DNA from 3 places in the Kitasatospora sp. NPDC087315 genome. Region 2 is predicted to be linked to each of the others. Evidence: predicted binding sites of a transcription regulator. Region 2 holds the regulator's gene; each other region holds the start of a gene.
What was found. Region 2 encodes HrcA, which represses chaperone genes, less so after heat shock. Its sites were predicted from a motif close to TTNGCACTCNGNNNNNCNGAGTGCNAA; they were not measured.

Region 1: groL (chaperonin GroEL) is a predicted target of HrcA. The motif match lies at 2,125-2,151, and genes of this name have one in related genera.
Region 3: groES (co-chaperone GroES) is a predicted target of HrcA. The motif match lies at 2,757-2,783, and genes of this name have one in related genera.

Annotation. Positions count from the first base shown of each region.
Region 1 is NZ_JBIUYD010000004.1:296,758-301,906, forward strand. Features, by position in the region: gene ACIO5D_RS08335 (hypothetical protein) at 1-254, opposite strand, end outside; gene groL (chaperonin GroEL) at 346-1,968, opposite strand; gene ACIO5D_RS08345 (cold-shock protein) at 2,342-2,545, opposite strand; gene ACIO5D_RS08350 (ubiquitin-like small modifier protein 1) at 3,122-3,400, opposite strand; gene thrC (threonine synthase) at 3,429-4,715, opposite strand; SAM riboswitch class I at 4,733-4,865, opposite strand; gene ACIO5D_RS08360 (glucosyl-3-phosphoglycerate synthase) at 5,015-5,149, shown strand, end outside.
Region 2 is NZ_JBIUYD010000011.1:26,858-31,457, forward strand. Features, by position in the region: gene ACIO5D_RS17330 (DUF3097 domain-containing protein) at 1-799, opposite strand, end outside; gene ACIO5D_RS17335 (hypothetical protein) at 843-1,427, opposite strand; gene htpX (zinc metalloprotease HtpX) at 1,450-2,370, opposite strand; gene hrcA (heat-inducible transcriptional repressor HrcA) at 2,632-3,666, shown strand; gene dnaJ (molecular chaperone DnaJ) at 3,740-4,600, shown strand, end outside.
Region 3 is NZ_JBIUYD010000003.1:197,798-202,946, forward strand. Features, by position in the region: gene tsaD (tRNA (adenosine(37)-N6)-threonylcarbamoyltransferase complex transferase subunit TsaD) at 1-193, shown strand, start outside; gene ACIO5D_RS05935 (hypothetical protein) at 190-456, shown strand; gene ACIO5D_RS05940 (polysaccharide deacetylase family protein) at 532-1,446, shown strand; gene ACIO5D_RS05945 (methyltransferase domain-containing protein) at 1,428-2,645, opposite strand; gene groES (co-chaperone GroES) at 2,925-3,230, shown strand; gene groL (chaperonin GroEL) at 3,365-4,996, shown strand; gene ACIO5D_RS05960 (LysR family transcriptional regulator) at 5,138-5,149, shown strand, end outside.

The DNA.
Region 1 (5,149 bases), on a different contig from region 2:
CACGCGGTGCACAGCGGCCACCGCCCGTACTCCTCCAGCAGCGCGTCCTGGACGTCCTGGGCGACCAGCCCGAGCACGTACTCGGCGCCGTCCGGCCACTGCTCCAGCCACCAGCGCCGGTGTGTCACGGCGTTCTCCACCAGCGACACCACGGCGGCGTCCGCCACGTCCCGGGCGGAGAGGTCGGCGAGGATCAGCGCCCGCGCGTTGTGCAGGGCGGTCTCGATGTCAGCGGTGTCACCGGTGGAAGCCATCCGTCCATTCTCCCGCAGAACGCCGCATGGGCGGCTCCCCGGAGGGAACCGCCCATGCGAGCGAGGAACTGCCCGATCCGATCGAGTCGGATCAGAAGTCCATGTCACCGCCCGGCATGCCGCCGCCGGCGGCCGCGGCGGCCTTCTCCGGCTTGTCGGCGATGACGGCCTCGGTGGTGAGGAAGAGCGCCGCGATGGAGGCGGCGTTCTGCAGCGCGGAGCGGGTGACCTTGGCCGGGTCGATGATGCCCGCGGCGACCAGGTCGACGTACTCGTTGGTGGCGGCGTTCAGGCCGTGACCGGCGGGAAGGTTGCGCACCTTCTCCACCACGACGCCACCCTCCAGGCCGGCGTTGGTCGCGATCTGCTTGATCGGGGCCTCCAGCGCGACCTTGACGATGTTGGCACCGGTGGCCTCGTCGCCCTCGAGCTCCAGCTTGTCGAACGCGACCGAGGCCTGCAGCAGGGCGACGCCACCACCGGCGACGATGCCCTCCTCGACGGCGGCCTTGGCGTTGCGGACGGCGTCCTCGATGCGGTGCTTGCGCTCCTTGAGCTCCACCTCCGTGGCCGCGCCGGCCTTGATGACGGCCACGCCGCCGGCCAGCTTGGCGAGGCGCTCCTGGAGCTTCTCGCGGTCGTAGTCCGAGTCGCTGTTCTCGATCTCGGCGCGGATCTGGTTCACGCGGCCGGCGACCTGCTCGCTGTCACCGCCACCGTCGACGATGGTGGTCTCGTCCTTGGTGATGACCACCTTGCGGGCGGTGCCCAGCAGGTCGATGCCGGCGTTCTCGAGCTTGAGGCCGACCTCCTCGGAGATCACGGTGCCACCGGTGAGGATGGCGATGTCGCCGAGCATGGCCTTGCGGCGGTCGCCGAAGCCCGGGGCCTTGACGGCGACGGACTTGAAGGTGCCGCGGATCTTGTTCACGACCAGGGTCGACAGGGCCTCGCCCTCGACGTCCTCGGCGATGATGACCAGCGGCTTGCCGCTCTGCATGACCTTCTCCAGCAGCGGGAGCAGGTCCTTGACCGAGCCGATCTTGGAGTTGGCGATGAGGATGTACGGGTCCTCGAAGCTCGCCTCCATACGCTCCAGGTCGGTGGCGAAGTAGGCGGAGATGTAGCCCTTGTCGAAGCGCATGCCCTCGGTGAGCTCAAGCTCCAGACCGAAGGTGTTGCTCTCCTCGACGGTGATGACGCCTTCCTTGCCGACCTTGTCCATGGCCTCGGCGATGAGCTCGCCGATCTGGGTGTCGGCGGCCGAGATGGAGGCGGTGGAGGCGATCTGCTCCTTGGTCTCCACGTCCTTGGCCTGGGCCAGCAGCTGGTCCGAGACGGCGGCGACGGCCTTCTCGATACCGCGCTTCAGGGCCATCGGGTTGGCGCCGGCGGCGACGTTGCGCAGACCCTCGCGGACGAGCGCCTGGGCCAGCACGGTGGCGGTGGTGGTGCCGTCACCCGCGACGTCGTCGGTCTTCTTGGCGACCTCCTTGACGAGCTCCGCGCCGATCTTCTCGTACGGGTCCTCGAGCTCGATCTCCTTGGCGATGGAGACACCGTCGTTGGTGATCGTGGGGGCGCCCCACTTCTTCTCCAGAACGACGTTGCGACCCTTGGGGCCGAGCGTGACCTTCACTGCGTCGGCGAGCTGGTTCATGCCACGCTCAAGGCCGCGGCGAGCTTCCTCATCAAAGGCGATGATCTTGGCCATCTGAAGTGGTCCTCCGGGACACGGTCGACTGCTCGGACCAAGGGGTGCCCGCGACGGACGGCCCTGGTGTGCGGGGGTCCTTTCCCCTACCGCTCCCGGGGGCCTCACCGACCCGGTCCGCTGTCACTCTCACGCTGTGAGTGCTAACGCCAATGATTAGCACTCTGGCAGGGCGAGTGCAAGCCCAATCGGCAACCCGCGAGCCGCACCGGCCACCCGCGGGCGGACGTGCGGCGGGCCCCGGGCGCCACGTGCGGCGGCGCCCGCCGCCGCACGTGGCGACGGGCCCGTACGACGTGTGTCGTACGGGCCCGTCGCGAAGCAAGAGGCGCACCAGCCGATGGGCCGAGCCGAACTCCTGGGGTCGGAAAGGTCAGACCGCGGCGCGGACCATGTCCGCCTGCGGGCCCTTCTGCCCCTGAGAGATCTCGAACTCGACCCGCTGGCCCTCCTCAAGGGTGCGGTAGCCGTCCATCTGGATCGCGCTGTAGTGGACGAAGACGTCCGCACCACCGTCGACCGCGATGAAGCCGTAGCCCTTCTCCGCGTTGAACCACTTGACGGTGCCCTGAGCCATTCCGAACTCCCCTAGTGCTGTGCTGGCCCTTCACGCGCCCGCAGGTCGCGGGCCCGGGTCTGGTTTCGAGGCCGGCCCGGGGAACCCCCCCTGGACGCAGCCGTGCACGCCGCGGTCCCCCGCCGAGCCACCGGACGGCATCCGATGGGCGGGCGATCGCGTCGATCGCGGCTGAATGTATCCGGATCGACGCCCTCTGCAACAGGGTCAGCCGCAGGGAATTCCCCGGGCCCGCCAGGGGACACCTCAGGTGAAATCAGGAGGAAATCGGCATTTCACGCCGGACATAGCGGACGAATTACTCAAATCCCCTTGAGAATTCTGACATCTGCCTGACATGTTTCACGGCCGTGCGCGCGGCGCCGGTCTCAGCGGCCGGACGGTCACCGGCGATACGGGTTCAGCCGGATTCGGGCGCCGGTGAAAGGGGAAGGGGAGCCCTGTTCCCAGCCGAGCGACACTCTACTCCGACTGGACCCGGAAATATTCCCGCCGAAATGCGGCCGGCCGCCCCCGCGTACGGAATTCGGAATTCCGTACGCGGGAACGGCCGGCCGGGAAGAGCGGCGGACGGGCTCAGCAGCCGCCGGCCACCGCCGGGATGATCGACACGCTCGCGCCGTCCTTGATCTCGGTCGCCAGCCCCTCCGCGAACCGCACGTCGTCGTCGTTGACGTAGACGTTCACGAAGCGGCGCAGCTTGCCGGCGTCGTCCAGGACGCGGGCGGCGATGCCCGGGTGGTTCTTGTCGAGGTCGGCGATGACATCGCCCAGGGTGGCACCCTCGGCGGCGACCTCGGCGGAGCCGCCGGTGTAGGTGCGCAGGATGGTGGGAATGCGGACGTTGGCGCTCATGGCGGGGGCTCTCCTAGCGGGGTGGTGGTCAGGCGGAGGCGAGGCCGGCGTCGCGGAAGGACTCCAGCGTCGGGCGGATGACGGTGGTCATGCCGGAGTCGGAGACGGCGTCCAGGGTCTTCAGGCCGTCGCCGGTGTTGATCGCGACGGTCTCCTTGGCCGGGTCCAGCTGCCCGGTCTCGACGAGCTTCTTCAGCACGCCGACGGTCACCCCGCCCGCGGTCTCGGCGAAGATGCCCTCGGTGCGGGCCAGCAGCTTGATCGCGGCCACCACCTCGGCGTCGGTGACGTCCTCGACCGCGCCGCCGGTGCGGCGGGCGATGTCCAGCACGTACGGGCCGTCGGCCGGGTTGCCGATCGCCAGCGACTTGGCGATGGTGTCCGGCTTGACCGGGCGGATCACGTCCCGGCCGGCCTTGAACGCGGCCGACACCGGCGAGCAGCCGGCCGCCTGCGCCCCGAAGATCCGGTACGGCCGGTCCTCGACCAGACCGAGCCTGATCAGCTCCTGCAGCCCCTTGTCGATCTTGGTGAGCTGGGAGCCCGAGGCGATCGGGATGACGATCTGCTCCGGCAGCCGCCAGCCGAGCTGCTCGCAGATCTCGTACGCCAGCGTCTTGGAGCCCTCACCGTAGTACGGGCGGAGGTTGACGTTCACGAAGCCCCAGCCCTCGCCGGCCGGGTCGCCGATCAGCTCCGAACAGAAGCGGTTGACGTCGTCGTAGTTGCCCTCGATGCCGACCAGCTCGCCGCCGTAGACCCCGGCCATCACGACCTTGCCCTGCTCCAGGTCGTGCGGGATGAACACGCAGGACTTGAATCCGGCCCGGGCCGCCGCCGCACCGACCGCACCGGCCAGGTTGCCGGTGGACGAGCAGGACAGCGTGGTGAAGCCGAACGCGCGGGCCGCCTCGATGGCGCAGGCCACCACGCGGTCCTTGAACGAGTGGGTGGGGTTGCCCGAGTCGTCCTTGATGTGCAGCTGAGCGGTGAAGCCCAGCTCACGGCCCAGGTTGTCGGCCTTCACCAGCGGGGTCCAGCCCGGGTTCAGGTTGGGCTTCCCGGCGACATCGGCCGGAACGGGCAGCAGCGGGGCGTAGCGCCAGATCGACGCCGGGCCGGCCTCGATCCGCTTGCGCAGGTCCTCGGCGGCCTCGCCGCCGAAGTCGTACGCGATCTCCAGCGGCCCGAAGCACTCCAGGCAGGCGAAGCTCGGACCGAGCGGAAAGCGGGTGCCGCACTCCCGACAGGACAGCGCGGCGGCGGGGCCGAGGTCAACGGTGAGGGATGCGGGTGCGGCGGTGTCGATAGCCATGATGGCGGAGGCCTCTCTCCTCATCTTCCCCGTGACGCGGTCGCGCCACAGGCCGGAATTGGCACCTGTCCCGCCGGGCCTGTACGACAGCCGCGCGAGAAGGTTGCCGGGACGTCAACGGGCCGTTCCCTCAGTCCCTCTGGATGAGCTCTGTGAAGTTGTGGTCCTGCTCAGCGGTGACCCCGGCGTGCGAAGGTCCGATCGCTGTACGAAGACTGTATCCGAAGGCGTCAACCCCGAACGGGACCGTCCGCCACGCGAGATGCCCCGTCCCACCCGAACCCGCCGAGGAGAGACCCGTGCCCGCCGAACCGACCCCCGCGCTCCTTCCGCAGGCGGCGTCCTGGCTGCGCCGCCGCTCCTGGAGCGCGGCCGACCGCCCGGTCGGCACGCTGCTGGACGCCAAACGGGCGGCGGGCCGGGCGGGCACCGTC
Region 2 (4,600 bases):
CGACCCGGCCGAGGAGTTCGGGCTCCAGATCCTTGAAGGAGTCCACCGAGGCGAGGATGCGCTTCCAGGCGGCGGGGGTGTCCGCCGGCCAGCCGAGGCGGCGGCAGACGCCCTCCTTCCACACCTCGCCGCGGGGGACGCCGGGCCAGCCGGGGATGCCGACGCTCGCGGGCTTCACGGCCTGCCAGATGTCGATGTAGGGGTGGCCGACGACCAGGACGGCGTCGCCGGTGACCCGGGCGGCGATGCGGTGCTCCTTGGTGCCGGGGAGCAGGTGGTCCACCAGGACGCCGAGGCGGCGGCCGGGGCCGGGGGCGAAGTCGGCGACGATGGCGGGCAGGTCGTCGACGCCCTCCAGGTACTCGACGACCACGCCCTCGATCCGCAGGTCGTCGCCCCAGACCCGCTCGACCAGCTCGGCGTCGTGCCGGCCCTCGACGTAGATGCGCGACTCGCGGGCCACCCGGGCCCGGGCGCCGGGGACGGCGATCGAGCCGGAGGCGGTGCGGCCGGGGGCCCGGGACGGCGCGGGCGCGGCCGCCGGGGGGCGGACCAGGGTGACCGGCCGGCCCTCCAGCAGGAAGCCGCGCGGCACCAGCGGGAAGACCCGGTGCTTGCCGAAGCGGTCCTCCAGGGTGACGGTGAAGCCCTCCGCGGTCTTCTCGCACCGCACCACCGCTCCGCAGAAGCCGGTCGCCGCCTCCTCCACCACCAGGTCCCGCTCGGCGGACACCTCCGGGGCGGGCTGCTGCCGCTTCCACGGCGGGGTCAGGTCGGGTCCGTACTGGTGGCTGCGCATGGAAGGTGACTATAGGGAAATCCGGCGGAGGGCCGGCGGGAGGTCAGAGCCCCGGCGCGCCCCAGACCGGGAACCAGCGGGTGAGGTCCTTCTCCAGCCGCAGGTCGTTCCCGAGCATGGCGTTGACCTGCAGTTCCAGGGGGCTGTTCCGCTTCTCCCCGCCGCCCGGCATCGGCGCGAACGGGTAGAAGGTGCCGCGCTTGTACAGGTAGACCAGCGCCAGCGACTGCCCCCGCTCGTCGCGGAAGGCCACCAGCGAGCAGAGCAGCTGCGGTCCGAAGCCGTTCGCCTCCAGCTCGCTGTTGACCGCGTGCAGGTCGTTGACCAGCTCCGGCAGCTCCTCCGGGGTGTGCCGGGCGAGCAGCCAGGAGTAGCCGTACCCGTCCTTGGAGGCCTCCACCGGGACGCCGCCGCGCTCGGTGTCGGCGTCCAGCAGCGCCCGCACCTGCCGTTCGACCTCGCCGAACGCCCCGCCCTCGACGGCCGCGAAGCAGACCGAGCCGAGACCGGTCGGCCGGAAGCCGGTCGCCGCCTCCAGGGTCAGTGCCGCCGAGGGGACCCCGAACAGCTGGTCGAGGTCGGGCTTGACGGGCTTGGTGCGCCCGAACAGGGCGTCCAGGAATCCCACGGCGGTCCTTTCCCGAGGTGGTTCAGCGGCCCAGCTGGGCCGAGATCTTCGCCAGCTGCTCCAGCCGCTGCTCCAGCGACGGGTGGGTGGAGAACAGCTGCGAGGCGGTCTCCCGGGCGCTCAGCGCCGGGGCGAAGTAGAAGGCGTTGTACGGCTGTGCCTGGCGCAGGTCCTTGGACGGGATCGCGGCGATCTGGCCGGTCACCTTGGTCAGCGCCGACGCGAGCGCGCTGGGCCGGCCGGTGAGCTGGGCGGCGGCGCGGTCGGCGGCCAGCTCCCGGTAGCGGGAGAGCAGCCGGGTGAGCAGGAAGCTGATCGCGTACACCACGATCGACACCAGCGGGATGATCAGCGCGGCGATGGCGGCGTTGGAGTCGTTGTTGTTGCGGCCCCCGCCCATGAACCCGCCGTACATCGCGATCCGGGTCATCGCCCCGGCCAGCACCCCGAGGAACCCGGCGATGGTCATCACCGCCACGTCCCGGTGCGCCACGTGCGAGAGCTCGTGCGCCAGCACGCCCTCCAGCTCCTCCGGCTCCAGCCGCCGCAGCAGCCCGGTGGTCACGCAGACCACGGCGTTCTGCGGGTTGCGGCCGGTGGCGAACGCGTTCGGCATGTCGTTGTCGGCGACCGCCACCCGCGGCTTGGGCATGTCGGCCAGCGCGCAGAGCCGGTCGATGGTGCCGTGCAGCTGCGGATACTGTTCCGGGCTCACCCGGTGGGCGCCCATCGCCCGTTCGGTGATCTTGTCGCTGAACCAGAACTGGGCCACGAAGAGACCGCCCGAGATCAGCACGATCAGTGGCCAGGCCCCGCGCAGCAGCACGATCAGCAGGCCGGTGAATCCGACGTACAGCAGCCCGATCACGAACATCGTCGCGACCATGCGGCCGGTCAGGCCGCGGTCGGGTGCGAAGCGCGTGTGCTGGCCCGAGCTCGACATCGCTGCTCCTCCGTTAGCCGTTCGCTTTCGATGCTGCCACCCGGACGGGCCCTCGGCATCACCCGCGCGCCGGATATTGCGCGCAGGATCACTCGGGCCGGGCCGTTCCTGCCGTCGGACCCGGGCCTTACACTGGCAGGTACGGTTCTGGCACTCGGCTGTTCAGAGTGCCAAAGCCGGGGCCTCCCAGAACGGCCCGCAACATGCCAGAACGGACACATGTCACTACGGACAACGTGCGAAGACGGAGGTGCGTGCCCCATGGCCGGTGAGGTCCGTCAGCTGGACGACCGCAAGCTCGCGGTGCTTCGCGCCATCGTCCAGGACTACGTGGGAACCGAGGAGCCGGTCGGCTCCAAGGCCCTGGTGGAGCGGCACAGCCTCGGCGTGTCCCCGGCCACCGTCCGCAACGACATGGCCGCGCTGGAGGAGGACGGCTACATCCACCAGCCGCACACCAGCGCCGGGCGGATCCCCACCGACAAGGGCTACCGGCTCTTCGTCGACCGGCTCGCCGAGGTCAAGCCGATGAGCGCGCCCGAGCGGCGGGCGATCCGGCACTTCCTGGACGGCGCGGTCGACCTGGACGACGTGGTCGCCCGGACGGTCCGGCTGCTCGCCCAGCTCACCCGGCAGGTCGCGGTGGTCCAGTACCCCTCGCTCTCCCGGTCGACCGTCCGGCACATCGAGCTGGTCGCGCTGGCCCCGGTCAAGGTGATGCTGGTCCTGATCACCAACACCGGCCGGGTCGAGCAGCGGATGATGGACTGCCCGGGCCCGGTCGGCGAGACCCTCCTCGCGGATCTGCGGGCGCGGATCAACGCGCACGCGGTCGGGCAGCGGCTGCCCGAGGTGCCGGGGCTGCTGGAGGAGCTGCCGGCCGGTTTCGAGGCGGCCGACCGGCCGGCCGTCGTCACCGTCCTGGCGACGCTCTTCGAGGCGCTCGCCGAACAGAACGAGGAACGGATCATGCTGGCCGGCACGGCCAACCTGACCCGTTTCGGCCACGACTTCCCGCTCACCATCCAGCCGGTGCTGGAAGCGCTGGAGGAGCAGGTCGTCCTGCTCCGCCTCCTGGGTGAGACCGGCGACGCGGGGATGACGGTCCGGATCGGCCGGGAGAACGCCTACGAGGGGCTCAATTCCACCTCGGTCGTCTCCGTCGGTTACGGTTCGGGCGACGAGAGCGTGGCCAAACTGGGTGTGATCGGTCCGACCCGGATGGACTATCCGGGCACAATGGGGGCGGTGCGAGCGGTGGCACGGTACGTGGGCCAGATCCTGGCCGAGTCGTAGGAACAGCCACCATCAGACCGATGGTGGTACCCAGTCGCAAGCACTACTACAGGCGGAACAAGCGGAGCATTTGGTGGCCACGGACTACTACGCGGTACTCGGCGTCCGACGGGATGCGGGGCAGGACGAGATCAAGAAGGCGTTCCGGCGCCTGGCGCGCGAACTGCACCCGGACGTCAACCCGGACCCGAAGACGCAGGAGCGGTTCAAGGAGATCAACGCCGCCTACGAGGTGCTCTCCGACCCGCAGAAGCGTCAGGTCTACGACCTCGGCGGGGACCCTCTCTCGCCCAACGGCGGCGGAGGCGCGGGCGGCTTCGGCGCGGGCGCGGCCGGTTTCGGCTTCTCCGACATCATGGACGCCTTCTTCGGCGCCGCGGCCGGCCAGCGCGGCCCGCGCTCGCGGACCAGGCGCGGCCAGGACGCCATGATCCGGCTGGAGATCACCCTGGAGGAGGCCGCCTTCGGCACCACCAAGGAACTCCAGGTCGACACGGCCGTCACCTGCACCACCTGCAGCGGGGAGGGCGCCGCGCCCGGCACCTCCGCGCAGACCTGTGACATGTGCCGCGGCAAGGGCGAGGTCTCCCAGGTCACCCGGTCCTTCCTGGGCCAGGTCATGACCTCCCGCCCCTGCCCGCAGTGCCAGGGCTTCGGCACCGTCGTGCCGACCCCGTGCCCGGAGTGCGCGGGCGACGGCCGGGTCCGCGCCCGGCGCACCCTGACGGTCAAGATCCCGGCCGGTGTCGACAACGGCACCCGCATCCAGCTGGCCGGCGAGGGCGAGGTCGGCCCCGGTGGCGGCCCCGCCGGCGACCTGTACGTCGAGATCGCCGAGACCACCCACACGGTGTTCCAGCGACGCGGGGACGACCTGCACTGCACGGTCACCATCCCGATGACGGCCGCCGCGCTCGGCACCCAGGTGCCGCTG
Region 3 (5,149 bases), on a different contig from region 2:
CCTGTGCACCGACAACGGCGCGATGGTCGCCGCGCTCGGCGCCGAGATGGTCTGGCGGGACCGCGCGCCGTCCGCCTTCGACCTCTCCGCCGACTCCTCGCTGCCCGTCACCGAGACGCACGTACCGGCGGTGGCGTCCGGGCACGGCGACGTCCACGGCCAGGCCTACCAGGCCCTCGGCGGTGGCCGGTGAGCACCACCGCCGCGATGTGGGAGGCCCGGGCCGCCGACGGGCGGGCCGCCGAGCTGACCGCCTGGGTGCACGCCGTCGCCCTGCCCGCCCTGCGCGGCGCGGCCGGTCTGGTCCGCACCGAGCTGTTCAGCGCCCCGGGCGAGCGGGTGCTGCTGATCACCTGGTGGACCGGCGAGCCCGTTCCGCTCGCCGAGCCGCCGGCCGGCCTGCTCGGCCGCCCGGTGCACCGCTGGTCCTTCACCAGCGAGCACGTCGAGCCATGAGGACGGGAACCGCCGCGCCGGCCGCTACCGTGCTCTAGGGCGAGACGGCTGGACGGATCCGGGGAGCGCGGCGCGGTGAAGAAGTACGGGCGGAGCAGGACGAAGACGTACGCGGTGGGGGCGCTGGCGCTGCTGGCCGCCGCCACCGGGTGCGGCAGCAGCGGTGGCGGTACGCCGGCGGCGGCCGGCGGCACACCGTCCACCGCGGCCCACCCCTCGGGCGGCGGCGCGCAGACCCCGGCGGCCGCCGCGGCCACCACGCCCGCCGCACCACCGGCCGCCGGGGACCCGGCGGCCTGGGCGAAGTGGAACCTCAAGCCGCTGGCGCCCGCCCCGGCCGCGCCCGCCGACAAGCCGATCAAGCTCGAACGGACCGGCACCGTACCGGTGTTCAGCGATGTGAAGACGGCCGACAAGGTCGTCTTCATCACCATCGACGACGGCGCCGAGAAGGACCCGAAGTTCGTCGAGATGCTGACCGACCTCAAAGTGCCGGTCTCGATGTTCCTGACCCGGGACATCGTCAAGGACAACTACGGCTACTTCAAGCCGCTCCAGGCGCTCGGCAACCACATCCACAACCACACCGTGGACCACGCGCAGATGAGCAAGGTCCCGCCGGAGAAGCAGAAGTCCGAGATCTGCGACGCCCAGTCCGCGCTCACCCAGCAGTACGGCACCGCGCCGCTGCTGTTCCGCCCGCCCTACGGGGACGGCGCCAACACCCCGGCGCTGAACGGCTCGGTGCAGCAGTGCGGACCGCGGGCCATCGTGCTCTGGCGCGAGTCGATGCAGATCCACGACATGCAGTACCAGGCGGCGGACAAGAAGCTGAAGCCCGGCGACATCGTCCTCGCCCACTTCCGGGGCCCGAAGGACCTCAAGGGCGAGACGATGACGCAGATGTTCGGCGAGATGCTGGCCCGCATCCAGGAGCAGGGCTTCGCGGTGGCCCGGCTCGAGGACTACATTCAGGCGCCCCCGGCCTGATCCGCCGCCACCTGATCCGCCGCCGTCCCGGCCGTCACCGGCCGGCCCAGCATCATCAGCGGGCCCCGGTCGGTGCGGCTGAGGATCACCGTGACGCTGTTCGGCCCGGACGGCTTCAGCTGCCGGCGCAGCTCCTCGGGGGTGATCGCCATCCCGCGCTTCTTGATCACCACCGTGCCGACGGCCCGTTCGCGCAGCAGCGCCTTCAGCTTCTTGATGTGGAACGGCAGCACGTCGGTGAGCTTGTACGCGTGCGCGTACGGGGTGGCGACCAGGCGGTCCGAGGTGAGGTAGGCGATCTTCGGGTCGATCAGCCGGCCGCCCACCTGGCCGGCCACCTCGGCGACCAGGTGGGCGCGGATCACCGCGCCGTCCGGCTCGTACAGGTAGCGGCCGACCGGTCCGGCGGGCGGGTCGGGCAGGTCGCCGCCGGTCAGCGTGGTGCCGTGCGGCAGCAGGGTGGCGCGGTGCGGGTGCCCGGCCCCGGTGCCGAACCAGAGCACCGCCTCCTTGACGTCCCCGTGGTCGGAGACCCACTCGGCCTCGGCGTCGGCCGGGACGGCCTCGTGCGGGATGCCCGGCGCGACCTTCAGCGCGCCGACCGGGGTGCGGCGGCCGGCCTCGATCGCCCAGGAGAGCGGCGGGGCGTACGCCTCCGGGTCGAACACCCGGCCGCGTGACGTCCGGCGGGCCGGGTCGGTGAAGACCGCGTCGTAGCCGGTGACATCGATGTCGGCGACGTCCGCGCAGCGCACCTCCACCAGGTCGGACAGGCCCAGCGCGGCCGCGTTCGCGGCGGTGGCGGCACAGGCCGCCGGGTCCCGGTCGACGGCGAGCACCTCGATCCCGGCCCGGGCCAGCGCCAGGACGTCCCCGCCGATGCCGCAGCAGAGGTCGGCCAGCCGGCGCACGCCCAGCCCGGCGAAGCGCCGCGCCCGCCACTCGGCGACGCTGCGCCGGGTGGACTGCTCGACCCCGTTGGGCGTGAAGTACATCAGGTCGGCGTCCGGGCCGAACTTCGCCCGGGCCCGCTGCCGCAGCCGGGCCTGCCCGAACGCCGCCGACACCAGCTCCGCCGGGTGCTCCCGCCGCAGCCGGGTGGCCAGGGCCAGCTCCTCCTCGGGCGCGAACTCACGCAGTTCGGCGAGCAGGGACTGCCCCTCGGGGGTCAGCAGGGGCTGCAGGTTCTCGGTGTCCACCCGGTCATTCTCCCCGGTCCCGGGCCCGGCGCGACGCGTCGTCGGCCGCCTGCCCGCAGGCCCCGGTGCGCCGTGGGCCCACCGCGCCACGCGCAACACGAGGGCGCGCCGTTGGCACTCTGGTTGACTGAGTGCTAACCGCACCCTATGGTCGTCCTTGGCACTCTCCACCTGGTGAGTGCTAACGCGATGAAGCGTGTCTGACCCCCGCGACGGCAGGCTCGCAGGTTCGCCCCTACCCGTTAGAAAACCCCGTAATCTCCGAAGGGGAGCTCGGACGTGACCACCAGCAGCAAGGTTGCCATCAAGCCGCTCGAGGACCGCATTGTGGTCCAGCCGCTCGACGCCGAGACCACCACGGCCTCCGGCCTGGTCATCCCGGACACGGCCAAGGAGAAGCCCCAGGAGGGCGTCGTCCTGGCCGTCGGCCCGGGCCGCTTCGAGGACGGCCAGCGTCTGCCGCTCGATGTCGCCGTCGGCGACATCGTCCTGTACTCGAAGTACGGCGGCACCGAGGTGAAGTACCAGGGCGAGGAGTACCTCGTCCTCTCGGCTCGCGACGTTCTCGCCATCATCGAGAAGTAACGCGACGTCGGGAAGCAAGACGTTCCAGCCCGCCCCGGATCCGTGTCCCAGTGACAGGGGCCCGGGGCGTGGTTGTTGGTTCACGTAGTTTCAGCGGTCGGTGGGCCGGCCGCAGCCCCGAGGGAATAGGGAACATGGCGAAGATCCTGCAGTTCGACGAGGACGCCCGCCGCTCGCTGGAGCGCGGTGTGAACAAGCTGGCCGACACCGTCAAGGTGACCATCGGCCCCAAGGGCCGCAACGTCGTCATCGACAAGAAGTTCGGCGCCCCGACCATCACCAACGACGGTGTCACCATCGCCCGTGAGGTCGAGCTGGACGACCCGTACGAGAACCTTGGCGCGCAGCTCGTCAAGGAGGTCGCCACCAAGACCAACGACGTCGCGGGTGACGGCACCACCACCGCCACCGTGCTGGCCCAGGCCCTGGTCAACGAGGGTCTGCGCAACGTCGCCGCCGGTGCCGGCCCGGCCGCCCTGAAGAAGGGCATCGACAAGGCCGTCGCCGCCGTCTCCGAACACCTGCTCTCCATCGCCCGCGAGATCGAGGGCAAGGACGACGTCGCCGCCGTCGCGTCCCTCTCCGCGCAGGACACCCAGGTCGGCGAGCTGATCGCCGAGGCGATCGACAAGGTCGGCAAGGACGGTGTCATCACCGTCGAGGAGTCGAACACCTTCGGCGTGGAGCTGGACTTCACCGAGGGCATGCAGTTCGACAAGGGCTACCTGTCGCCGTACTTCGTCACCGACGCGGAGCGGCAGGAGGCGGTCCTGGAGGACCCGTACATCCTGATCAACCAGGGCAAGATCTCCTCCATCCAGGAGCTGCTGCCGCTGCTGGAGAAGATCCTCCAGGGCGGTTCCTCGAAGCCGCTGCTGATCATCGCCGAGGACGTCGACGGCGAGGCGCTGTCGACCCTCGTGGTGAACAAGATCCGCGGCACCTTCAACGCGGTCGCCGTCAAGGCCCCGGGCTTCGGCGACCGCCGCAAGGCGATCCTCGGCGACCTGGCCACCCTGACCGGTGCCACCGTCATCTCCGAGGAGGTCGGCCTCAAGCTCGACCAGGCCGGTGTGGACGTGCTGGGCACCGCCCGCCGCGTGACCATCACCAAGGACGAGACCACCGTCGTCGACGGCGCCGGTGACACCGAGGCCGTGGCCGGCCGCGTCGCCCAGATCAAGGGCGAGATCGCGAACACCGACTCCGACTGGGACCGCGAGAAGCTGCAGGAGCGCCTGGCCAAGCTGGCCGGCGGCGTCTGCGTCATCAAGGTCGGCGCCGCCACCGAGGTGGAGCTGAAGGAGCGCAAGCACCGCCTGGAGGACGCCATCTCGGCGACCCGTGCCGCGGTCGAGGAGGGCATCGTCGCCGGCGGTGGTGCCTCCCTGGTGCACGCCGCCAAGGTGCTGGAGGACGGCCTGGGCCTGTCGGGCGACGAGGCGACCGGTGTCGCGGTCGTCCGCAAGGCGCTGGCCGAGCCGCTGCGCTGGATCGCCCAGAACGCCGGCCTGGAGGGTTACGTCATCACCTCCAAGGTCGCCGAGCTGGAGGCGGGCCAGGGCTACAACGCCGCCACCGGCGAGTACGGCGACCTGGTGAAGGCCGGCGTCATCGACCCGGTCAAGGTCACCCGCTCCGCGCTGGAGAACGCCGCCTCGATCGCCTCCCTGCTGCTCACCACCGAGACCCTCGTGGTGGAGAAGAAGGAGGACGAGGAGGCCGGTCACGGTCACTCGCACGGTGGCCACGGCCACTCCCACTGACGTCTGATCAGTGACCGCAGGCCCGGTCCGCTCCCCTCGGGGACGCGGGCCGGGCCTGCGGCGTATGGGCCGGTGGTCTGCTTCGGGATTCAACTATCAGATGAATTTTGCTTATAGCAAAGTTTGCCTTATAACTGAGTCATGATCGAGGCC